Regions from separate parts of the Sphingobium sp. WR1 genome, predicted to be linked through region 1. Evidence: predicted binding sites of a transcription regulator. Region 1 holds the regulator's gene; each other region holds the start of a gene.

Region 1 (5,858 bases):
GGTGATGCTGGCGACCGGCATTGCCGTCGAACTGGCGCTCATGCCGATCGCGCTGTTCCATTTCCACAAGGCGGGTCTGCTGGGGGCCTTCGCCAATCTGATCGCGATTCCGCTCACCACCTTCGTCGTCATGCCGCTGGAGGCGCTGGCCTTGTTGCTCGATCTCGTCGGACTGGGCTGGCCCGCCTGGTGGCTGACCGAGCAGGCGCTCAATCTGCTGTTGCTGATCGCCCATGGCGTCGCGGCCAGTCCGATGGCGACGCTGCTCGCACCGACCATGGGCGCCGGACTGTTCGGCGTCACCATCATGGGCCTGCTCTGGTGCCTCCTGTGGCGGACGCCTGCGCGGTGGCTGGGACTGGCGCCGGCGTTGATCGGCGTGCTTGTCACTTTTACCGCGTCGCCGCCCGATATCCTCGTGACCGGCGACGGGCGGCATGTGGCGGTGCGGACTGGAAAGGGCATGGCGATCTTGCGGGACCGGGCCGGCGACTATGTGCGCGATGTTCTGTCCGAAAGTGCGGGCTATGACGGCGAACTGGAAGCGATGGCCGCTCTGCCGGAGGCGCGATGCTCGCCCGACCTGTGCGCCGTCCGGCTGAGGGACAGAAATGGCCGCAACTGGCGGCTGCTTTTCACCCGCAGCGACGTGCTGATTGCGCGGCGCGACTTCATGCGCGATTGCGCCGCCGCGGATATCGTCGTCAGCGATCGCGGGCTGCCGCGCTGGTGCCGTCCGCGCTGGATGAAGATCGACCGCCGCTTGCTGGCGCGCACCGGCGGCCTGTCGATCACCCTGGAAAAGGGCGAAGTTCACACTGTCCTTAGGCCCGGTGACGCGCACCCCTGGATCGCGCGTCCCCGGCCGAGAAAAACTCAGTTATAACGGCGCAACAAGCCAGCCAGCTTGCCCTGGATGCGGACCTGGCGCGGGTCGTAGACCTGCGGCTCATAAGCGGCGTTGGCCGGGTCGAGCCGGACCTTGCTGCCTTCGCGACGGAAATATTTGAGCGTGGCCTCAGCCTCGTCGATCAGGGCGACGACGATCTGCCCCTCGCGCGCAACGTCGGTGCGCTGGATCAGGGCGAAGTCGCCGTCCAATATGCCCGCTTCCATCATCGAGTCGCCGGAGACTTCCAGCGCATAATGATCGCCTGCGCCCAGCAGGGCGGCGGGGACGGAAAGCATATTATGCCCCTCCATCGCCTCGATCGGAACACCGGCGGCAATGCGGCCGTGGAGCGGGATTTCGATCACGTCATTGGCCGCGATCGGCAAATCGGGCGGCGCGACCTTCGTCGGGGGCGCGACGACCGGCGCGGGGGCGCGATGCATGGCGTCGGGGAGCTTGAGCACCTCCAGCGCGCGCGCGCGATTGGGCAGGCGGCGGATGAAGCCGCGTTCTTCCAGCGCATTGATCAGCCGATGGATGCCGGACTTCGAACGCAGGTCGAGCGCATCCTTCATCTCCTCGAACGAAGGCGACACGCCGCCCTCCTCCAACCGGGTCTGAATGAAGCTCAGCAATTCCTGCTGCTTGGGCGTCAACATCGCTGCGGTCCTCCATGGAACGTATGAGGAACGCATAGGAAACACATCGGGATTAGTCAAGCGCTGAACGGCTTGCCGCAATCAATGGAACGGACAGGGCCGGAGCGGGTTCTGTTGCTGTCGCCCATCGAAAGGGCGACAGGAGAGAGACAATGCCCAACCAGAATGATCAGGACAAGAACCGGCGCCGCGATCAGCAAGGCGGCGCGGGCCAGCGCGATCGTCAGCAGCAGCAGGAAAACAAGCAGGGCCAGATGGGTGATGAACGTCGCCAGGACAAGGCGCCGGGCAACAAGCAGCAACGCTGACCGTCCGAACTGGATCGACATGAAAATGGGGCCGCGCGACGGCCCCTTTTTCATGGGCATGGCGGTCAGGGAAACGGGATGACGGTGACGGGGTCGCCTGGTGCGGCCGCGGGCGATCCGGCCGGGCGCAAGATCAGACAATCCGCCTGCGCCATGGCGGCGGTGGCGGCGCTGTCCTGCGACGTGACGGACACCACGCCGTCGGGACTGCGCCAGGCGCGTAGATAATCGTCGCGTTCGGCGGTGGCGGGCAGGGCGGAGGCGAGCGACGCCTCATCCGTTGGCGGCAACGGATCGGCCGCGCCGCCCAGATGCCGTATCAGGGGTAGCAGGAAGAGCGTGCCGGTGACGAAGGCCGACACCGGATTGCCCGGTAGGCCCAGGAAAAGCGAGTCGCGCAGGCGTCCGGCCATCAGCGGCTTGCCGGGGCGCATCCTGATCTTCCAGAAATCGAGCGATCCGCCGGCTTTGGCGAAGGCGGGGCGGACAAGGTCATGATCGCCGACCGACGCCCCGCCGGTCGAAACGATGATGTCCGCCTGTGCGGCGCGTTCCAGCGCAGCGACCATGACGTCCAGATCGTCGGGGACGATGCCGAGATCAATGACGTCGCAAGGGAAGGGGGCCAGCATCGCCGCCAGCATCGGCGCGTTGGAAGACGGAAGGAAACCCGGCGGCGTCGGCAAGCCGGGCGCGACAAGTTCGTTCCCGGTGGAAAGGAGCGCAACCTTCGGTTTCGTGCGGACCGGCATCTCGCCATGACCCGCCAGCACGGCAAGGGCGATTTGCGCCGGGCCGAGCCGCGCCCCGGCCTTCAGCAACCGTGCGTCGCGCGCGAAATCCGACGCGGCGGCGCGGATGTGGCGGCCGGCGGGCAGCGGATCGGCGTTGGCGGTCAGCATGTCGCCGTCGCGGGTCGCATTTTCCTGGATCAATATGGCGTCGGCGCCGGGCGGCAAGGGCGCGCCGGTGAAGATGCGGACGGCTTCGCCGGGCGCGAGCGGCGTGAGGGTCGACGCGCCCGCTGCGCTTTCTCCCGTCACGCGCCATGGGCCGGGATATTCGGCCGCACGCACGGCATAGCCGTCCATGGCGGAAAGATCGGCCCAGGGCTGGTCGCGCAGCGCGACGATATCCTGCGCCAGCCAGCGGCCGACGGCCTGGCCGACCGGCACGGTTTCAACCGGAAGGCGCCGGGCGAGGGCAAAAAGCCGCGCCTGCGCTTCGGCAACCGGCAGCAGGCTCATGGGCCCCGCCGCCAGTCGCCCGACTTGCCGCCGGTCTTGGCTTCTAGGCGGATATCGCTGACGATCATCCCCTTATCGAGCGCCTTGGCCATGTCATAGATGGTGAGCAAGGCGACCGAGGCGGCGGTCAGGGCCTCCATCTCCACCCCCGTCTGGCCGGCGGTGCGGGCGGTGGCGGTGACGGTCACGCCATCCTCGTCCAGATCGAAATCGACCGTCACGGCGCTGAGCGCGATCGGATGGCAGAGGGGAATGAGGTCGGCGGTGCGCTTGGCGGCCATGATGCCGGCAACCCGCGCCACGGCGAGCACGTCGCCCTTCTTCACCAGCCCGTCGGCTATCGCCTTTGCAGCCTCCGCGCGCATCCCGATCCGGCCGGAGGCGACAGCTTCGCGCGCCGTCACCGCCTTGGCGGAGACGTCGACCATGCGCGCCGCGCCATCCTCGTTCAGATGGGTGAGGCCGCTCATGCGCCGGTCAGCAGGTTGCGGGTCGCCGCCTCGACATCCGCCTGCCGCATCAGGGTTTCGCCGACCAGGAAACAGCGCACGCCATGGTCCGACATGGCGACAAGGTCGGCATGGCTGCCAAGGCCGCTTTCGGCGACGAACGTGCAGCCCTCGGGCGCCTTGCCCACCAGTTCGTAGGTGCGGGCGAAATCGACCGAGAAATCGCGCAGGTCGCGATTATTGACGCCGATCAGGCGCGATCGGAGGGCAAGGGCGCGCTCAAGCTCGCTTTCGTCATGCACCTCGATCAGGGCGTCCATGCCAAGGCCAAGGGCGGCGTCCTCGATTTCCCGCATCTGCCCATCGTCCAGCGCGGCGACGATGATGAGGATGGCGTCGGCCCCCAGCGAACGGCTTTCCAGCACCTGCCAGGGATCGACCAGGAAATCCTTGCGCAGCACCGGCAGGGCGCAGGCCGATCGAGCGGCCATCAGATAATCGTCATGGCCCTGGAAATAGGGTTCGTCGGTCAGCACCGACAGGCAGGCCGCGCCGCCGGCGGCATAGGCGACGGCGTGGGCGGGCGGATCGAAGTCGGCGCGGATCAGGCCTTTGGAGGGGCTGGCCTTCTTCACCTCCGCGATCAGGCCGAAGCCAGAACGGGCGGCATCGTCCAGCGCCTTGCGGAAACCGCGCGGCGGCGTCTGCTCGCTGGCGCGGGCGTGCAGCGATGCGACGCTGGTCGCGGCCTTGCGGCGGGCGACATCCTCGCGCTTGAAATCGCAGATTTCGATCAGCTTGTTGGTCATGAATGGGCAATCCAGCAATTGAGGAGCGCGTTGGCAAGGCCGCGATCGATGGTTTCGGCGGCTTCATCCACGCCTTCGCGCAGATCGGGAACGGCATCGGCGACGACAAGGGCGGCGGCCGCGTTGAGCAGCACCGCGTCGCGATACGGCCCCGGCTCGCCCTGAAGCAGGGCGCGGAGAGCCGCGGCATTATGCGCCGCGTCGCCCCCACGGATCGCCTCGACCGGATGGGTGGACAAGCCGAGTTCGGCGGCGGTCAGGCGATGCATGGCGACCAGTTCATGGCCCTTCACTTCCGCCATGTCGTTGCCGCCCGCGAGCGAAAGTTCGTCGAGGCCTTCGTCGCCGGAGACGATCATCGCCCGGTCCGCGCCCAGTTCGGCGAGCGCTTCGGCATAGATGGGGACATAGGCCGGGCGGGCGATGCCGACGAGCTGGCGGCGGACGTTCGCCGGATTGGCGAGCGGTCCCATCAGATTGAAGATGGTGCGCTCGCCGATCGCCTTGCGGATCGGGCCGAGCCGCTTGAGCGCGGGATGATAGTTTTGCGCGAAGAGGAAGCAGATGCCGAGGTCGGCCAGGGTCGCTTCGGCGGTGCGGGCGGCCCTGTCGAGGTCGAGGCCCAGCGCTTCGAGCGTGTCGGCGGCGCCGGCCTTGGAGGAGGCAGCGCGGTTGCCATGCTTGGCGACGGGCACGCCGGTCGCGGCGACCACCAGCGACACGGCGGTCGAGACGTTGAGCGTGTGATGGCCGTCGCCCCCGGTGCCGCACACGTCGATCGCGCCGGCGGGGGCGCTCACCGATATCATGCGCGCCCTCATGGCACGAGCTGCGGCGGCGATCTCGGTCGCGCTTTCGCCGCGCCGGGCCATGGTGACGAGGAAGGCGGCGATCTCTTCATCGCCAAGGTCGCCGTCGAACAGCAGGTCGAACGCCTGGGCGGCGGCATCGGCCGATAGCGGCGCGGAAGGATCGGGCAGGCTGGTCATCGGGCCTGCCTTAGTCGGCCGGGGGCGGCAGAGTCGAGGGGGCGATCGCGCCCAACTTCGCCCTTTTTCCGCAGATTTTGAAATTATGCTTCCCGTTGCCGCCATATTCGGAAAGAAAACGGGCCGTCCGGCTCGATCCTTCCCGATAGGACAGCGTCAGGCCGCTTCCCGTTCCCGCACCGGCAGGCCGGCGATGCGCAGGAAGTTCGCCAGCATCTCATGCCCATATTCGGTGGCGATGCTTTCCGGGTGGAACTGGACCGAATGGATCGGCAGGGTCGCGTGGCGGAAGCCCATGACCGATCCGTCCTCGCTGGTGGCGTTCACGATCAGGCTGTCGGGAATATCCTCGACGATCAGCGAGTGATAGCGAGTCGCCGTAAAGGGGGAGGGCAGACCCGCGAACAGGCCGGTGCCGTCATGGCGGACCGGCGAGGTCTTGCCATGCATCAGGCCGCCACGCACCACCTTGCCGCCGAAATGCTGGCCGATCGCCTGATGGCCC
Region 2 (5,858 bases), on a different contig from region 1:
CTGATGGATGCGATGCTGCCGATGCTGGATCAGGGCGCGGAGGATGAAGAGGATGAGGATGGCGACGAAGGCGAAGCCACATGGTCGCCGATCTAGGCGATCATCCTGACACCCGTTCGCTTCGAGCGAAGTCGAGAAGCGGGTGCATGACGGTTCTCGACTTCGCTCGAACCGAACGGATCCTTTTCCTGTGACATCCCCCCTCTCCGGTTTCCCCCCCGAACTTGTCCGCCGTCTGGTCATCAAGATCGGCTCCGCCCTGCTGGTCGATCCCGCCGGCGAAGTGCGCGTGGACTGGCTGCGCACGCTGGTGGCCGATGTCGCCGCGCGCAAGGCGGCGGGGCAGCAGGTCATCATCGTGTCCTCCGGCGCGATCGCGCTGGGCGCGCGGCGGCTGAAGCTGCCCAGGGGCGGGCGCGGCAGCCTGGAGGACGCGCAGGCGGCGGCGGCGACCGGACAGATCGCCCTGTCCCAATGCTGGGCAAGCCTACTCGCCGAAAAGGGCATCACCGCCGCGCAGATGCTGGTGACGCTGGACGATCTGGAGAACCGGCGGCGCTATCTGAACGCATCGGCCACGCTGGAGCGGCTCATGACGCTCGACGTCGTGCCGGTGGTCAATGAGAATGACAGCGTGGCGACGTCGGAAATCCGCTTCGGCGACAATGATCGCCTGGCGGCGCGCATCGGACAGGCGGCACGGGCTGACGCGGTTGCGCTGCTTTCCGATGTCGACGGGCTTTACACCGCCAACCCGCACGTCGATGCCAGCGCCATGCTGATAGAGACAATCGAGACGATCGACGCGCGGATCGCGGCGATGGCCGACGGCGGTTCGGCGTCGGGCATGGGTTCGGGCGGCATGGTGTCGAAGATCCAGGCGGCGCGGATCGCGACCGGCGCGGGCGCGCATCTGGCGATCATTTCGGGCAAGGTCGACGCGCCGCTGTCGCACTGGGCGAATGGCGGGCGCGGATCGATCTTTCTGGCCGCCCAAGGTAAGGGCGCGCGCAAGGGCTGGCTGGCGGGCCGGCTGACGACGCGCGGGCGCGTGATCGTCGACGCGGGCGCGGAAAAGGCGCTGGGCAAGGGCAACAGCCTGCTGCCCGCCGGCGTCGCCCAGGTCGAGGGCGTGTTCGATCGCGGCGACGTGGTCGATATCGTCGCGCAGGACGGCCGGGTGATCGCGCGCGGCCTGATCGAATATGACAGCGCGGCGGCGGCGAAGATCGCCGGGCGCCGCAGCGAGGACATCGCCGCGCTGCTGGGCGAGATGCCGCGGTCGGTGCTGGTCCATCGCGACCATATGGCGATGGTCTGATATGACGCCTTTTCGGATTGCGATGACGGGCGCGACGGGTTTCGTCGGCGCCGAGGTGCTGGAGCAGGCGCTGGGCGAAGGGCTGCGCGTCAATGCGCTGACCCGCCGGGCGCAGCCACCGCGCGCGAAGCTGAAATGGGTGCCGGGATCGCTGGAGGATGCGGCCGCGCTCGATACGCTGGTGCGCGACGCCGACGCCGTGGTGCATATCGCCGGCGTGGTGAATGCGCCCGACCGCGACGGGTTCGAGGCGGGCAATGCGCGTGGCACCGTGGCGGTGATCGACGCGATGCGCCGGCGCGGGATCAGGCGGCTCATCCATGTCTCCTCGCTGGCGGCGCGGGAGCCGCAACTGTCCCACTATGGCTGGTCGAAAGAACTGGCCGAACGCCATGTCAAGGCGAGCGGTCTCGACTGGAGCATCGTGCGGCCGCCCGCTATCTATGGGCCGGGCGACCGCGAGATGCTGGAACTGTTCCGCATGGCCAAGCGCGGCATCATGATGCTGCCGCCGGGCGGACGGCTATCGGTGATCCATGTCGGCGACCTGGCGCGGCTGCTACTGGCGCTGGCGCAGGAGAAGGAAATCAGCCTGACCCGCACCTATGAGGTGGACGACGGCACGCCCGACGGCTGGGATCATAAGGATTTCGGCGCGGCGATCGGCCGGGCGGTGGGGCGGTCGGTGAAGACGATCGCGACGCCGGAATGGCTGTTGAGCATTGCCGCGCGGACCGACCGGCTGATGCGCGGTCGGAAGGCCAAGCTGACCCCCGACCGGGTCGATTATTTCTGCCATCCCGACTGGGTCGTCACCCAGCGCAAGCAGCCGCCCAGGCGGCTATGGATGCCGCAGGTGCCGACCGAGGACGGGTTGAAGGCGACGGTCGAGGCCTATCGGGAGAAGGGGTGGCTGTAACGCCGAAAGGCACGGACCGTCAGGTCAGGGCGGCGAGGCGGCTGGCCCGCTCCCTGTCCTTGGGACGACCGAAACCGGTCAGGAGTTGCTGGAGTTCCAGCCGGTCGGGAATGAAGAGCGTCACCCCGTCGATCTGAATCGGGCAGCGGGTTTGCGGCTGAACCTCGCGCCAGCCCGCCGTCGATCGATAGTGGAAACCGGCCATGAACTCGACCGGCAGCGGCGCTTCCCGCCAGGTGCCGAAGAGGATGGAGCGGAAGCGCTCGCCGCCTGTGTCCTTGCGGGCCCTCACGCCGATGGCGGGTAGGATGCGCGCGGCGTCGGCGACGCTCAGCAGCACGTCCACATCGGCCACCGTTCCGGCATCGGCGCCATGCAGGGCGACCGCCGCGCTGGCAATGATCCACCAGCGATCGCTGGCTGCGTTCATCACCGAAGCGACCGCCTTCAGCGATGCCGCCAGCCCCGGATCGATCCCTGCCCCTTCCCGGCTTCCCGGGACATGGACCGAACCGACAGGCCAGGGCGGCGTATCCGGCATCGCCTAGCCGCCGTCGTCCGGCGCCGGCTTCTTCGCGCGCTGTTCCGCCAGAAATTCGCTGATCGCCTGACCGCTGGCGTTGAGCAGTGGATAGGTGCGCGCGTCGCTCAGCCAGTCGGGGCGGCGGGCGCCGCTGCCGTAGAAAGTGTCATAGACCAGGCTGAAGGCGAGGAAGACGATCGTCGCGCCGATCAACCCTTTCACCGCACCGAAGCCCGCGCCCAGCACCCGGTCGACCGGGCCGAGGATCGACTGGCGCGTGCGGCGGCCGATGGCATGGGCGATCAGCTTGCCGATGCCGAAGGTGACGCCGAAGACGAGAACCAGCGCCAGCATCGCCGCCCCGCTGCTGTTGCCGATGAAGGCGCTCAGCAATTCGGCGGCGGAGGCATGGAACAGGCGGATGGCGAAGATCGCCAGCACCCAGGCGATGAGCGAGAGGGTTTCCAGCACGAAGCCGCGCATGAGGCCGAGCACGGCGCAACCGCCGATGGCGAGCAGGACGAGAATGTCGATGGCGTTCATTGCGGTCTGCTCATATCGGTAAACGCCCCGTCATTGCGAGCGTAGCGGGCCGAAGGCGGGCGAAGCCCAACCAATCCACGGCGTGACAGTAGATTGCTTCGCTACGCTCGCAATGACGAATTGGGCAAATGGCGTTCATTGCCCGCGTGGCTATCCGCGTCCCAGCATCTGGTCAACAAGCTGCGCGAGCGTGCGGAAGCCGCTGACCGCTATTCCCTTGACCCCATCCGCCGCCGAGGCGGGGATGAAGGCCCGGTTGAAGCCCAGCTTGGCCGCCTCGCGCAGGCGCAGCGGCGAATGGGCGACGGGGCGGATTTCGCTCGACAGGGCGATTTCGCCGAACAGCACGACATCCGCGGGCACCGGCCGTTCCGACATGGCGGAAATGAGCGCGGCGGCGACGGCGAGATCGGCGGCCGGGTCCGACAGGCGATAGCCGCCCGCGACATTGAGATAGACTTCGCAGGTCGAGAAGCTGAGGCCGCAGCGCGCCTCCAGCACGGCGAGGATCATCGCGAGACGCCCGCTGTCCCAGCCGACCACCGCGCGCCGGGGGGTCGCCCCGCTGGACAGGCGCACGACCAGCGCCTGGATTTCGACCAGCACCGGCCGCGTTCCTTCCAGCGCGGGAAAGACGGTCGCGCCGGTCACCGACTCGTCGCGGTTGGTGAGGAACAAGGCCGACGGGTTGGCGACTTCCTCCAGACCTTCGGCCACCATGGCGAAGACGCCGATCTCGTCGGTGCCGCCGAAGCGGTTCTTGACCGCGCGCAGGATGCGATATTGGTGGCTGCGCTCCCCCTCGAACGCCAGCACCGTATCCACCATATGCTCCAGCACGCGCGGGCCGGCGATACTGCCATCCTTGGTCACATGGCCGACCAGGATCAGCGCGGTGCCGCGCTGCTTGGCGAATTTGATGAGTTCCTGGGACGAGGCGCGGACCTGGCTGACGGTGCCGGGCGCGCCCTCGATCAGGTCGCTGTGCATCGTCTGGATCGAATCGATGATGAGCAGCGCGGGCGGTGGCCCTTCGCTCAGGGTGGTCAGGATATCGCGGACCGAGGTGGCGCTGGCGAGCTGCACCGGCGCGTTGCCCAGACCCAGCCGCTGCGCGCGCAACCGCACCTGATCGGCGGCTTCCTCCCCGCTGATATAGGCGACCGAAAGCCCGCGCGAGGCGATGCGCGCCGCCGCCTGGAGCAGCAGGGTCGACTTGCCGATGCCCGGATCGCCGCCGATCAGGGTGGCCGAGCCGGTGACGATGCCGCCACCCAGCGCCCGGTCGAATTCGGCGATGCTGGTGCTGGTGCGCGGGGGCAGCTCGACCGTGCTGTCGAGGCCAACCAACGTGATGGCGCGTCCGCCATTTTGCAGGTCATGGCGCTGCGAGAAGATCGTTTCCGCCGCTTCCTCGACGATGCTGTTCCATTCGCCGCAATCCTCGCACTGGCCCAGCCACCGGCTGGTGACGGTGCCGCATTGCTGACAGACGAATTTGCGTTTTGCCTTGGCCATGCCTTCTCTTCTCCGTTCGGTTCGAGCTTGTCGAGAACCGTTGCGCGAGGGTTCTCGACAAGCTCGAACCGAACGGATGTTGGTATGAAGGGAATTTGAGAACAATTCAAGAACATCGATGCGCCCGCTGGAAACATCCCGCGCGCTGGCGCATTGAAACGACATGAAAACGATCCGCGTCGCCAGCTATAATATCCGCAAGGCCATCGGCACCGACCGGCGCCGTGTGCCCGAACGGGTGCTGGAGGTACTGGGCGAAGTGGATGCCGACATCATCGCCTTGCAGGAGGCCGACCGGCGCTTCGGCGTGCGCTCCGCCGCGATCCCGCCGCTGCTGATGGACCAGCAGAGCGGCTACAGGCCGGTGCCGCTCAACGTGCAGATGGATTCCATGGGCTGGCACGGCAATGCGATCCTGGTGCGCAAGGAGGCGGAGGTCGGCGCCCATGACGTGCTGCACCTCCCCTATCTGGAGCCGCGCGGCGCGACCATGGCGGAGGTGACGATGAACGGCGCGGCGGTGCGGGTGTTCGGTATGCATCTCGACCTGTCGGGCCTGTGGCGGCGGCGGCAGGCAGCGGCGGTAATCCATGCTGCGGCGCAGGGCAGGGAGATGCCCACGGTGCTGATGGGCGACCTCAACGAATGGAGCGCGGGGCGCGGCTGCCTGGCCGATTTCGCGCGGCATTACAGCTTCGCGCCGTGCGGGCGCAGCTTTCATGCGCGGCGGCCGGTGGCGCAGCTCGACCGGATCATGCATTGCGGCAGGCTGAAGCTCAAGGATTGCGGCGTCCATGAAAGCGCGGCGGCACGCAAGGCGTCGGACCATCTGCCGATCTGGGCGGAATTTGCGGTTGGGTGAAAACTACTTCCGTTGACAGGCATCTGGACCAATACGTCCCCTCGACATTCCTCTCGCCCTCTGCGATTCATCCCTGATGAAGGAGCGGGAACTTCGCCTTGCCCTGGTCTGCTATGGCGGCATCAGCCTGGCGATCTACATGCACGGCATCACCAAGGAAGTGTGGCGGGGG
Region 3 (5,858 bases), on a different contig from region 1:
CGTCCATGGTGACGTCAAGGCTGGTTGCGCCATCAAGCTCGACCCTGGACCCGTCGGCGAGCTGCACGCTGCGCTGTTCGCCGCGCGTGGTTTCAATGTGCTGCACGACGGGCGCGGCGGGCAGGAACGCCCCGCTCTGCCAGGCGCCGACTCCCACCATGGCCACCAGCGCCACCGCCAGCCCCCCACCGATCGCGCGGCGGCGGCCCTGGCGCATCGCGCGCACCTCTTCGTCGGAGAGGCGGCGCACCGCCGCGACTTCGGAAAGCGCCTCGGTCAGCGCCGGATCGTCGAGCATCGCCTGAATGTCGGCGGCCGCCGCCGGAGGACGCTCGGCGAGCACCGCCTCGTCCTCGCGCATCGCCCAATGCGCGGCCTTGCGGAGTATGCCGTGGCGGCTCATGCGTCACCTCCTATACCGAGACCGCGCCGTTCGAGCGCGTAGCGCAGGTCCGCAAGCGCGCGCGTGCAATGCTTGTCGATTGCGGCCTGGGTCATGCCGAGATCGGCGGCGACCACCGCACCGGGCACCCCGTCGAGCCGGCGCCGGAGGAATATCTCGCGGCGCAGCGGCGGCATGACGTTGAGCGCGCGCACCAGTACCTCGACACGCTGGCGATAGTCCAGCACCTCGTCGACCCGCGGCAGCGGACAGATGATGTCCTCGGCCAGTTCGGCGGCGGGCGGCTGGGCACGCAGGCGACGGAAATGATCATGCACCAGATTGCGCGCGACGGCGAAGCAGAAGGCGGCGGTGTCCGCGATGGGACGCTTGCGGCGATAGTCATAGAGCCGGACATAGGTTTCCTGGACGATGTCCTCGCCCGCTATCCCGTCGCGCAACCGGCCGGTGACGAATCGGTGCAGCGCCTGGCGCAGCGCAACCTCCTCGGCCTGCGCTTCGCGGCGGGTCAGGATCGGCGCAATCTGATTCACGCGACGCCAACCATCGCCCGAACGATGCGCGGCGATCGCGATAATATCATCCTGCTCATTGCCCGCTCCCCACGAATCGCTGACGACCCGCCGCTCCCGCTAGGCCGCCTCCGTGAAGCAGACATGACAATCCGAAAATCGATGCCGACGCCGTCGCGGCGCCTTATCCCTCTTTAAACCCGACAGCGAAAGACATGCGCACCGCAAGGCAGACCGGACCGGGACAAACGGGCCGATAGCGCAGTGTTGAAAGACGCCCTAAATCTCATATTCCGGCCGCCATTGCGGGCTGAGATAGGCCGGCGTCCGCTCCTCCAGATCGGGCTGGCGCCGGCGCATCTCGCCATAGAGGCGTTTCACCATGCTACTGCCCGTCCGTTCGAACAATGCCGGAACGATTCCGTGTATCATGCAGGCCAGCCCCGACCGCACCATCAGAAAGCCGAAGCGCATCGCCACGCCCATATGGTGCGGATAGCTCTCATTCACCTCGCGCGGGTGCTTCAGGAAGAGTTGGTCGATCATCGCCGCTCGCTCATCTGTTTGGACGCATCCCTCTTATCGCATCGGGCGACGGAACGGGAGAGGCGCGCTTGACCCAGTCCCAGCCTTGGGGAACATCCTGTCGCATGACCGACGCCATGCCCCTTGGCCATCCCGTCTACCGGGACATGCCGACCACCATCTTCGAGCATATGTCGACGCGTGCGCGGGAAACCGGCGCAATCAACCTGGGACAGGGTTTCCCGGAGGGGGCCGGCCCGCGCGCGGTGCTGCAGGCGGCGGCCGATGCGCTGCTCGACCGCTCCAGCCAATATCCGCCGATGGCGGGCCTTGCCGAACTGCGCGCGGCGGTGGCGGATCATTATGCCCGGCACCAGCGGCTGGACCTGTCGCCACAGGAGGTCATCGTCACCTCCGGCGCGACCGAAGCGATCGCGGCAAGCCTGCTGGCTTTGGTCAGGCCGGGCGACGAAGTGCTGATGCTCGCCCCGCTCTACGACGCCTATCTGCCGCTGGTGGCGCGCGCCGGCGGCGTGGCGAAAGTGGTGAAGCTGGCTCCGCCCGACTGGCGCATCACCCGCGCGGCGCTGGAGGCGGCGATCGGCCCGCGAACCCGCCTCCTGCTGATGAACAATCCGGTGAACCCGACCGGCGTCGTGCTGCGCGACGAGGAACTGGCGCTGCTTGCCGAGCTTTGCGTCGCCCATGACCTGATCGCCATTTGCGACGAGGTCTGGGAGCAGACGGTCTATGACGGCCTGCCCCACCGCCCGCTGATGGCCTTTCCGGGGATGCGCGACCGGACGGTCAAGATCGGGTCGGCGGGCAAGATCTTCTCCGTCACCGGCTGGAAGGTCGGCTGGATGTGCGCGTCCCCGCCGGTCGCCACGCTGCTTGCCCGCGCCCATCAGTTCCTGACCTTCACCACCCCGCCTAACCTGCAATGGGCGGTGGCGGAAGGGCTGGGCTATCCCGACAGCTGGTTTAGCGCGCAGCGCGCCGCCTATCAGGCGTCGCGCGACCGGCTGGCGGAAGGGTTGCGACATGCAGGCTATGTCGTCTGCCCAAGCGGCGCGACCTGGTTCCTCTCGATCGACCTTCCGGCTTCGGGCATCGCGCTGGACGATGTGACCTTCTGCAACCGGATCATCGAGGAGGCCGGGGTGGCGGCGATCCCGATCTCCGCCTTCTACCCGGAGGACCCTGTCACACATCTCGTCCGCCTCTGCTTTTCGAAGACGCACGAGACATTGGATCAGGCGATCGAACGGCTGGGCGCCTTCCGCGCGACGCTGGGCTGACGAACGACCGCCGCGCCAGCACGCAGGCGGCCCTTTTCCAATAGTTAGCTAACTATTGAAATGCGCTGATATCGATTTGATTGTCCAGATCGCTGTCGGACTTGCAGCCCGCCGCCCGAGCCGCTAGGTTCCCGTTTCGTTCCCAGCAAGGACCCATGATGGACAGCCCGGCCGCCCTTCTCCTTCTCGTCGCCCTGCTGGTCGGCCTCGCCGTCGGCTGGCTGCTGCGAACCCGGTCGACCCTGCCGCTCATCGCCGAAAAGGCCGATCTTGCCGCGAAACTCGACATGGCGACCGCCCAGCGCAACGGCGCGATCGCCGAATTGGCGGTGGAAAAGGAACGGGTGGCGCAGGCGGCGAGCCAGATCGCCCGGCTCGAGTCCGCACAAATCGCCGCCGACCAACGGCTGGAGACGGCGCAATCGGCCGCCGTCCAGCGCCTCGAAGCCGTCCAGACCGAACGCGAGGCGGCGCTGCGCGACCTCGCTGCGCTCCAGTCCGACACCCAGGCCCGCACCCAGGCCTTCGAACAGCAGATCGCGGCGCTCAAGGAGGCGAAGGAACAGTTGTCCGCCCAGTTCAGCGAGATTGGCGGCAAGCTGCTCGATCAGGCCCAGACCCAGTTCCTGACCCGCGCCGACCAGCGCTTCGCCCAGGCGAGCGAGAAGAGCGAGGCCCAGCTCAAGACGCTGCTCTCGCCCGTAGAAACCACGCTCAAACGCTATGAGGAAGGCCTGGCCCGCGTCGAGAAGGACCGGGTCGGCAGCTATGCCGAACTGCGCGAGGCGATTGCGATGGTCCATGCCGGACAGGGGCAGGTGCGCGAGGAAACCGCCAAGCTGGTCAACGCGCTGCGCGCCGCGCCCAAGACGCGCGGCCGCTGGGGCGAGCAGCAGTTCAAGAATCTGATCGAGACCGCCGGCCTCTCCCCCTTCGTCGACTTTCAGGAGGAAGTGTCCGTCGCCGTCGAGGACGGCCGCCTGCGTCCCGACTTCATCATCCGCCTGCCCGGCGACCAGCAGCTGGTGGTCGACGTCAAATGCTCGCTGGAAGCCTATCTGAACGCCGTCGATCAGGTCGACGCGGCGATGCGCGAACGCTATCTGGCCGACCATGCCCGCGCCGTGCGCACCCATGCCGACACGCTGGGGCGCAAGGCCTATTGGGAGCAGTTCGCCAAGGCGCCCGATTTCGTGATCATGTATGTCCCCGGCGACAATTTCGTCACCGCCGCACTGGAGGCGGACATGGAATTGTGGGAGCGCGCCGCGCGCAATCGCGTCATCCTCTGCGGCCCGGCGACCTTCCTTCCCCTCGCCCGCACGCTCGCGGGCCACTGGCGCCAGGCCAAAATGCAGGAGCAGGCGCAGCAGGTCGGCCAGCTCGGCAAGGAACTCTATGAGCGCCTGTCGGTCGCGGCGACGCACTTGAAGCGTCTCGGCTCCGGCCTCAACAGCGCCGTCTCCAATTACAACAGCTTCATCGGCAGCTTCGAAAGCCGCGTCCTCTCCACCGGCCGCAAGTTCCGCGACCTCGATATCGAGACCGGCGGCAAGGAGATCGAGGCGATGGAACCGCTCGACCTGCTGGCCCGCGACGCCCAGGCGGATGAAGCCCGAGCCTTGCCGGCTGCAGAGTAAGACGACGGCAGCGAGCGGTCAGGGGCGGACATCCCCTCCCGCATCAATGTCAAAATCAGCGGGAAATATCCGAAATTGGGTGACGCATTTCCCATTTGCGGCCACGCCCGCCTGCTGGCATGGCAGTTCCATGACACGTATCGGCCTGCTCGGCGGCTCCTTCAATCCGGCGCATGGCGGGCACCGCGCCATTTCCCTCTTCGCCAAGGACGCATTGGACCTGGACGAGGTCTGGTGGCTGGTGTCACCCGGCAATCCGCTCAAGCCCGCCAAGGGCATGGCGCCGCTGCCCACGCGCGTCGCCCACGCGCAGAAAATCGCCCGTCGCGCTCCGATCCGCGTCACCGCTATCGAGCAGCAGCTGCGCACCCGCTATACGATCGACACGGTGCGCGCGCTCGTCCGCCGCTATCCGCGACGCCGCTTCATCTGGCTGATGGGCGAAGATAATCTGGCCCAGTTCGGCCAATGGAGGAATTGGCGCGGCATTGCGCGACAGATGCCCATTGCCGTGATCGCCCGTCCCGGCTATGATGATGATGCCCGTGGCTCTGCGGCCATGAGCTGGCTGCGGCGCTTCGTCCGGTCCGCGCGCCAGAGTGCAGACTGGACGAATTGGAGACCACCGGCGCTCGTGCTATTGCGCTTTCGCCCTGATCCAAGATCGGCGACCCTGCTGCGGCAGGCGGACCCCCTCTGGCATCGCGAATATGAAGCAACGTGTGCGCGCGATCCGCTCACGCGCCGGGTGATCGTATGACGCATTTCGAGGAGGACCGCCGGAGGCGGGCATCCGGCTCGGAAATGCGGCCAGCAGAAACAGATTGGAGTATATTTGACTAACCTCGCCCCTGCCAACGATACGGTGCTGAGCGCCGATTCCGTGGCCGCCCTGCACGCCCTTGTCATGCAGTCGCTCGACGACGACCAGGCGCAGGAAACCATCTCCATTCCCCTCGAAGGCAAGAGCAGCATCGCCGATCATATGGTGATCGCAAGCGGCCGTTCGTCGCGCCAGGTCGCGGCGATGGCCCAGCATCTGGCCGAGAAGATCAAGAAGGAAACCGGCCGCTCCGCGCGGGTCGAGGGCCTTCCGGTCGCCGACTGGGTGCTGATCGATGCCGGCGACGTGATCGTCCATCTGTTCAAGCCCGAAGTGCGCAGCTTCTACAATCTGGAACGGATGTGGGGCTTCGTCGACGCGCCGATCGCGGGCAACGCCTGACGCGCCCTTCGACAGGCGCGCGATGAGAGGCTAGGGAGCGGCCATGCTGCTCCACATCATCGCGCGCGGAAAGATCGGGCGTTCGCCCGAAGCGGATCTGGTCGACCGCTATGTCAGGCGGCTGACCATGCCGTACAGGATTACCGAAATGCCTGATCGGGGCGGCAAGCTGCCCCCTGTCGGTCCCGGCACCGTCACGGTCATGCTGGACGAAAAGGGCAGGCAATTATCCTCCATGGACTTTGCTCGCCG
Region 4 (5,858 bases), on a different contig from region 1:
TATTGAAAATTATGTATCTTCATGGACCTCAGCGCACTGCGGCTTTGCGAGGAGATATTCGAGATGATCTTGCTCGCGAAAATGGGGGAGAGGCGGGAGGTGGGGACTTCTATGGTCCGTTCTGGCGGGACGCCAAGGATCATGTCTTCGACGTAACTGACTTGACTGAGCAAACAGAGCTGAGAATTGAAGGCAATTCCAGACGTGCTAATTTATATGGCCGATTGCGAGACGGGTTTTTGCTGTGGTGGGATGAACGGCGACGTTGGACTAATCAGCCATTTGTCCCGAGTGACGCTCTTAAAACCGTTTGCCGATTGCCTGACGTTGATGCGTCGATAAAATTCGCAAACATTTTGTCTGTTCGCGATGGGCGTGACGAAGACCACTTCGTTTATCCATATTGGTTCCCTGAACCAGCTCTCGGCGAAGAGGCGGCTCGGCTAGCGTTATGGGCGCTAGGCCATGCTTTTCCAAATGTGAATCAAAATGAAATGAGAATTTTGGATGTCATTCGAGGACAGACTTATTCCATAGATAGGTATCCGCTTCACGGGAATGAAGCGGATATTTTTCGTCGGCGCTTTACTGATGCTTTAGCCGATTGGCAACGGCTGAGGCTGGAATATGAATAACTTCTAGGATTTCCATTTATTTGGGGTGTGAGGATTTCCAGCGTTACTCATATTGCCTGTTACCCTCAAAACTTCCTGATGAGTAATCAAATAAGCAGCAGGCCGTTCATCTGAATTTCTAATTGTGTGCGCTACTATCACCTCCAATAACCTCCCACTTGCAGCATATGTCACTAGTGGATCTACTGGAGGCATATTCAGTGCCGCTCCAATGAATGTAAATCGCATAGTTCGTTATCATTGTGCGTGTAGATTGACCATCCACAGTGGCAATGAAACGCACTTCTGTTTCATGACGATCGTATTCGCCTACGCTGACAATGCGTACCTTCATCGATTATCCTGATACACTTTCGTCGATCCTATCGAGCCTGAGTTATAATCCTCACTCCGCCGCCACAGCCTCCAGCCCCAGCAGCGGCGCCAGATAGCGCCCGGTAAAGCTGCGCTTTTCCTTCACCACCTTCTCCGGCGTTCCTTCGGCGACTACCTCGCCGCCCTTCACGCCGCCTTCCGGTCCCATATCAACGATCCAGTCGGCGGTCTTGATGACGTCGAGATTATGCTCGATCACCACCACGCTGTTGCCTTGCTCCACCAGCGCGTGGAGGACTTCGAGCAGTTTGCGGACGTCCTCGAAATGCAGGCCGGTGGTGGGCTCGTCCAATATGTAGAGCGTGTTGCCGGTGGCGCGGCGCGAGAGTTCCTTGGCGAGTTTCACGCGCTGGGCTTCGCCGCCGGACAGGGTCGTGGCCTGCTGGCCGACCTTGATATAGCCAAGGCCCACTTCGGCGAGCATCGCCATCTTGTCGCGGATCGGCGGGACGGCCTTGAAGAATTCGACCGCATCCTCGACCGTCATGTCGAGCACGTCGGCGATCGACTGGCCCTTGAACTTCACTTCCAGCGTCTCGCGATTGTAGCGCGCGCCGTGGCACACGTCGCAGGTGACATAGACGTCGGGGAGGAAGTGCATCTCGATCTTGAGCACGCCGTCGCCCTGGCAGGCTTCGCAGCGGCCGCCCTTGACGTTGAAGCTGAAGCGGCCCGGCTTGTAACCCCGCGCCTGGCTTTCGGGGAGGCCCGCGAACCAGTCACGGATGTTGGTGAAGGCGCCGGTATAGGTGGCCGGATTGGAGCGCGGGGTGCGGCCGATGGGCGACTGGTCGATGTCGATCACCTTGTCGCAATGGTCGAGGCCGGTGATCTTGTCATGCGGCCCGGCGACGATGCGGGCGCCGTTGAGGGCGCGCGCCGACGCGGCGTAGAGCGTGTCGATGGTGAAGCTGGACTTGCCGGAGCCGCTGACGCCGGTGATGCAGGTGAAGGTGCCGAGCGGGATAGACGCGGTGACGCCGCGCAGATTGTTGGCGCGGGCATTGTGGACGGTGAGCTTCTTGCCCGATCCCTTGCGGCGTTTCGTGGGCACCTCGATGCGGCGGGTGCCGTTCAGATAGTCGGCGGTCAGGCTGTCCTTGTGCGCGAGCAGTTCATTGAGGGTGCCCTGCGCGACGATCTGCCCGCCATGGACGCCCGCGCCCGGCCCCATGTCGACGATATAGTCGGCGTGGCGGATCGCATCCTCGTCATGCTCCACGACGATGACGCTGTTGCCGAGGTCGCGCAGGCGTTTCAGGGTGACGAGGAGCCGGTCATTGTCGCGCTGGTGCAGGCCGATCGAGGGTTCGTCGAGGACGTAGAGGACGCCCGACAGGCCGCTGCCGATCTGCGACGCGAGGCGGATGCGCTGGCTTTCGCCGCCCGACAGGGTGCCGCTGGTGCGGTCGAGGTTCAGATAGTCGAGGCCGACATTGTTGAGGAAGCCCAAGCGCTCGACGATTTCCTTGAGGATGGCGCGGGCGATCTGGTTCTGCTGGTCGTTGAGCGCGTCCGGCATGGCGGTGAAGAAGGCGAGCGCGTCCACCACCGAGCGGCGGGTGGAGAGGGAGATATCCTCGCCCGCGATCTTGACCGCGAGCGCTTCGGGTTTCAGGCGCGCGCCGTTGCAGGTCTCGCACGGCATGGCGGTCTGATATTTGCTCAGTTCCTCGCGCATCCAGGCGGAGTCGGTTTGCAGGAGGCGACGGTTGAGGTTGCCGATGACGCCCTCGAACGCTTTCTTGACCTCGTAACTTTTCTTGCCGTCCTGGAAGCGTAGGGTGACGGGCTTGCCGCCGGTGCCGTGGAGGATGATGAGCTTCACCTCGCCGGGCAGGTCGGCCCACGGGGTGTCGAGGGAGAAGCCGAACTCCTGCGCGAGGGAGCCGAGCACCTGCATATAATAGGGGCTGGGCGGGTTGGACTTGGCCCAGGGGACGACGGCGCCCTTCTTGAGGGAGAGGGCCTCATTGGGGACGACCAGTTCGGGGTCGAATTCCTGCCGCTCGCCCAGGCCGTCGCAGGCCGGGCAGGCGCCCATCGGGGCGTTGAAGGAGAAGAGGCGCGGCTCGATCTCGGCTATGGTGAAGCCGCTGACGGGGCAGGCGAATTTTTCGGAGAAGACGATGCGGTTGGCGGGAATACCGGCGCCCTTCATCTTCTGGTCGGCGGGCTGGGCTTCGTCCTCGCGGCCCGGCACGACGCCTTCGGCCAGGTCGACATAGGCGAGGCCGTCGGCGAGCTTGAGCGCCTGTTCGAAACTGTCGGCGAGGCGGGTGGCCATGTCCGGGGCGACGGCGAGGCGGTCGACCACGACTTCGATGTCGTGCTTGTACTTCTTGTCGAGGGCCGGGGCGTCCTCGATCAGATAGATTTCGCCGTCGATGCGGACGCGGGTGTAGCCCGCCTTCTGCCACTCCATCAGTTCCTTGCGATACTCTCCCTTGCGGCCGCGCACCACGGGGGCGAGCAGGTAGAAGCGGGTGCCTTCGGGCAGGAGCATCACCCGGTCGACCATCTGGCTGACGGTCTGGGCGCTGATGGGGAGGCCGGTCGCGGGGCTGTAGGGGATGCCGACGCGCGCCCAGAGGAGGCGCATATAGTCGTAAATCTCGGTGACGGTCGCCACCGTCGAGCGCGGGTTGCGGCTGGTGGTCTTCTGCTCGATGGAGATGGCGGGGCTGAGCCCCTCGATATGCTCGACATCGGGCTTCTGCATCATCTCCAGAAACTGGCGCGCATAGGCGGAGAGCGACTCCACATAGCGGCGCTGCCCCTCGGCATAGATGGTGTCGAAGGCGAGGGACGACTTGCCCGAGCCGGAGAGGCCGGTGATCACGATGAGGGAATCGCGGGGCAGGTCGACGTCGACGCCCTTGAGGTTGTGCTCGCGCGCGCCGCGGACGGAGATGTGGGTCAGCATTCGGCAAAGCTCTGCTTCTGGATGTGCGTGAGACTCATGGGGCGTGTTGTTCCATATTTGTTCTGATTGGGCAAGATGCCGTCAAAGCCAGCCAGATGGATATGGGGAGGGAATACGGCAAGGGTTGGAAGGGCCGCGAGACGGGAAGGCTATCGCGAACCGAAAAGCGTATTTTTGCTGAGCCGCGATAGAATTTGTCATGGCCGGGTTATGGCCGCGAATGAATAACGGTTGATTTCTTTGCATTTATTTGGAGATGGCGCGCTCAAGGATATGGGGGCATATCCGCTGGGTGATACAGGGGTGATCATGGCAACTGCCGATACGACGAATCCGGTTTTGATGTCGCTGAGTTTTCCGACGCTCGTGGATGTGACGGGAGGTGGCACGATATTGACCTTCACGGCCAGAGCGAGTGACGATGTGACGACGATCCGGTTCGATCGGGGAGGGGGCCGGCACATCGGTTTCGCCGGTTCTCACGCTACATGAAGTGAGCAGTTATTCTGGCACCGTCAGGGTCGCTTTCGATGCCGAACATTCGACCGTAACGGCCGATGAAGTCAATGTGCCTGCCTTTGTCGGCACCTATGCCGTCTCCCAGTCGCCGACGGGCGATTATGTCATCGACCTGCCGGTCATCGGCGGCGGCGTGGACGATCTTCTGATCGAGGGCGACGAGATACTGGCGTTCAAGGTGACGGCGAGCGGGCAGATTTTCGCGGCGGGGACGGACAGCGAGATCGTGACCGTCACCGTGCCCGACAATGACCGGGCCGGGACTGTCCGGCATGACATCATGGAAGGCGATGCTGGCAACAATCATCTGGCCGGCCTTGCGGGCGACGATGTCCTCAGCGGGCATGACGGGAATGACCTGCTTGCCGGCGGGGCGGGGCATGATCGGCTTGACGGCGGCCTTGGCGACGACCTGCTCGAACCGGGCGCCGGTAACAATATCGTCGATGGCGGCGCGGGGTTCGATACGCTGGTGCTGGGCGATACGCAGGCGAGCTACAGTCTGCTGTCCGCCGATGGCTGGACCTGGCCGGGCGGGCCGAGGGACGGTCCGCCGATGCGTTCGACGGGCTGCGCTATATCGCGTCCAACCCCGACCTGATCGTGGCGCTGGGCAGCGACGACGATGCGGCGGCCCGCGACTATATCCAGTGGGGCCGGGCCGCGGGGCGCGATGTCGACGGGTTCGACGCGCTGGCCTATGCCGCAGCCAATCCCGACCTGGCCGCCGCCTTCGGCAGTGATGTCGAGGCGTTGACCGAACATTATATCGACGCGGGCTATTATGAGCATCGCGTCCTGGCGCCGGGCGCAGATATGTTCGTCGCGGCATAAACGGCCAGACGTAGAAAAGACGCTGGCCAAGCCGGGCTGGCTGGGGCAGAGGGCGGCGCAATGACGCCGCCCGATCCTTCGTCCTTCATCGCCGCCGGGGCGAGCGCGCAGGTCTATCGGCTGGACGGCGGGCGGGTGCTCAAGCTGTTCCATGCGGGCGTCGATCCCGGCATCGTCGCGCGCGAATATGCGATCGGGCGGACGCTCCAGGCGAGCGGGCTGCCGGTGCCGCGCGTCTTCGGCCTGGAAGAGGCGGGCGGGCGGCAGGGCATCGTCTATGAGGAGATGCGCGGTCCCAATCTGCTGGCCTATATCCGCCGGCGCCCGCACCGCACGCGCTGGGCGCTGGACCAGATGGTGCGGCTGCAACAGCGCATCCAGGCCTGCCATGCGCCTTCGCTGCGCAGCCGCAAGGCGATCATCGCCGAGGATATCGAGGCGGCGCCGGTAGGCGCTGCGCTGCGGCTGGCGGCGATCGAGCGGCTGGACGTGCTGAACGAAGGCGACGCGCTGTCGCATGGCGACCTGCATCCGGCCAATCTGATCGTGACCGACAGGGGCGTGAGCGT

The links. The regulator LexA, encoded in region 1, represses DNA repair genes until DNA is damaged. The targets are predictions, from matches to a motif close to GTTCCNCNCTTGTTCT.
Region 2: a site for LexA is predicted at 4,923-4,938, ahead of radA (DNA repair protein RadA). Genes of this name have one in related genera too.
Region 3: a site for LexA is predicted at 2,869-2,884, ahead of AC58EF_RS14235 (DNA recombination protein RmuC). Genes of this name have one in related genera too.
Region 4: a site for LexA is predicted at 3,985-4,000, ahead of uvrA (excinuclease ABC subunit UvrA). Genes of this name have one in related genera too.

The regions. Positions count from the first base shown of each region.
Region 1 is NZ_JCATID010000024.1:47,880-53,737, forward strand. Features, by position in the region: gene AC58EF_RS22460 (ComEC/Rec2 family competence protein) at 1-886, shown strand, start outside; gene lexA (transcriptional repressor LexA) at 877-1,551, opposite strand; gene AC58EF_RS22470 (hypothetical protein) at 1,704-1,859, shown strand; gene AC58EF_RS22475 (molybdopterin molybdotransferase MoeA) at 1,925-3,106, opposite strand; gene moaC (cyclic pyranopterin monophosphate synthase MoaC) at 3,103-3,576, opposite strand; gene trpC (indole-3-glycerol phosphate synthase TrpC) at 3,573-4,364, opposite strand; gene trpD (anthranilate phosphoribosyltransferase) at 4,361-5,353, opposite strand; gene AC58EF_RS22495 (anthranilate synthase component II) at 5,510-5,858, opposite strand, start outside.
Region 2 is NZ_JCATID010000002.1:114,717-120,574, forward strand. Features, by position in the region: gene obgE (GTPase ObgE) at 1-96, shown strand, start outside; gene proB (glutamate 5-kinase) at 191-1,321, shown strand; gene AC58EF_RS03000 (NAD-dependent epimerase/dehydratase family protein) at 1,344-2,240, shown strand; gene AC58EF_RS03005 (hypothetical protein) at 2,260-2,781, opposite strand; gene AC58EF_RS03010 (CvpA family protein) at 2,785-3,306, opposite strand; gene radA (DNA repair protein RadA) at 3,457-4,824, opposite strand; gene AC58EF_RS03020 (endonuclease/exonuclease/phosphatase family protein) at 4,988-5,686, shown strand.
Region 3 is NZ_JCATID010000011.1:64,281-70,138, forward strand. Features, by position in the region: gene AC58EF_RS14215 (FecR family protein) at 1-403, opposite strand, end outside; gene AC58EF_RS14220 (RNA polymerase sigma factor) at 400-936, opposite strand; gene AC58EF_RS14225 (DUF6356 family protein) at 1,195-1,461, opposite strand; gene AC58EF_RS14230 (aminotransferase) at 1,566-2,741, shown strand; gene AC58EF_RS14235 (DNA recombination protein RmuC) at 2,900-4,381, shown strand; gene AC58EF_RS14240 (nicotinate-nucleotide adenylyltransferase) at 4,512-5,141, shown strand; gene rsfS (ribosome silencing factor) at 5,217-5,606, shown strand; gene AC58EF_RS14250 (23S rRNA (pseudouridine(1915)-N(3))-methyltransferase RlmH) at 5,650-5,858, shown strand, end outside.
Region 4 is NZ_JCATID010000020.1:1,610-7,467, reverse strand. Features, by position in the region: gene AC58EF_RS20230 (hypothetical protein) at 1-635, shown strand, start outside; gene uvrA (excinuclease ABC subunit UvrA) at 1,021-3,936, opposite strand; gene AC58EF_RS20220 (hypothetical protein) at 4,246-4,428, shown strand; gene AC58EF_RS20215 (calcium-binding protein) at 4,430-5,056, shown strand; gene AC58EF_RS20210 (hypothetical protein) at 5,059-5,289, shown strand; gene AC58EF_RS20205 (phosphotransferase family protein) at 5,350-5,858, shown strand, end outside.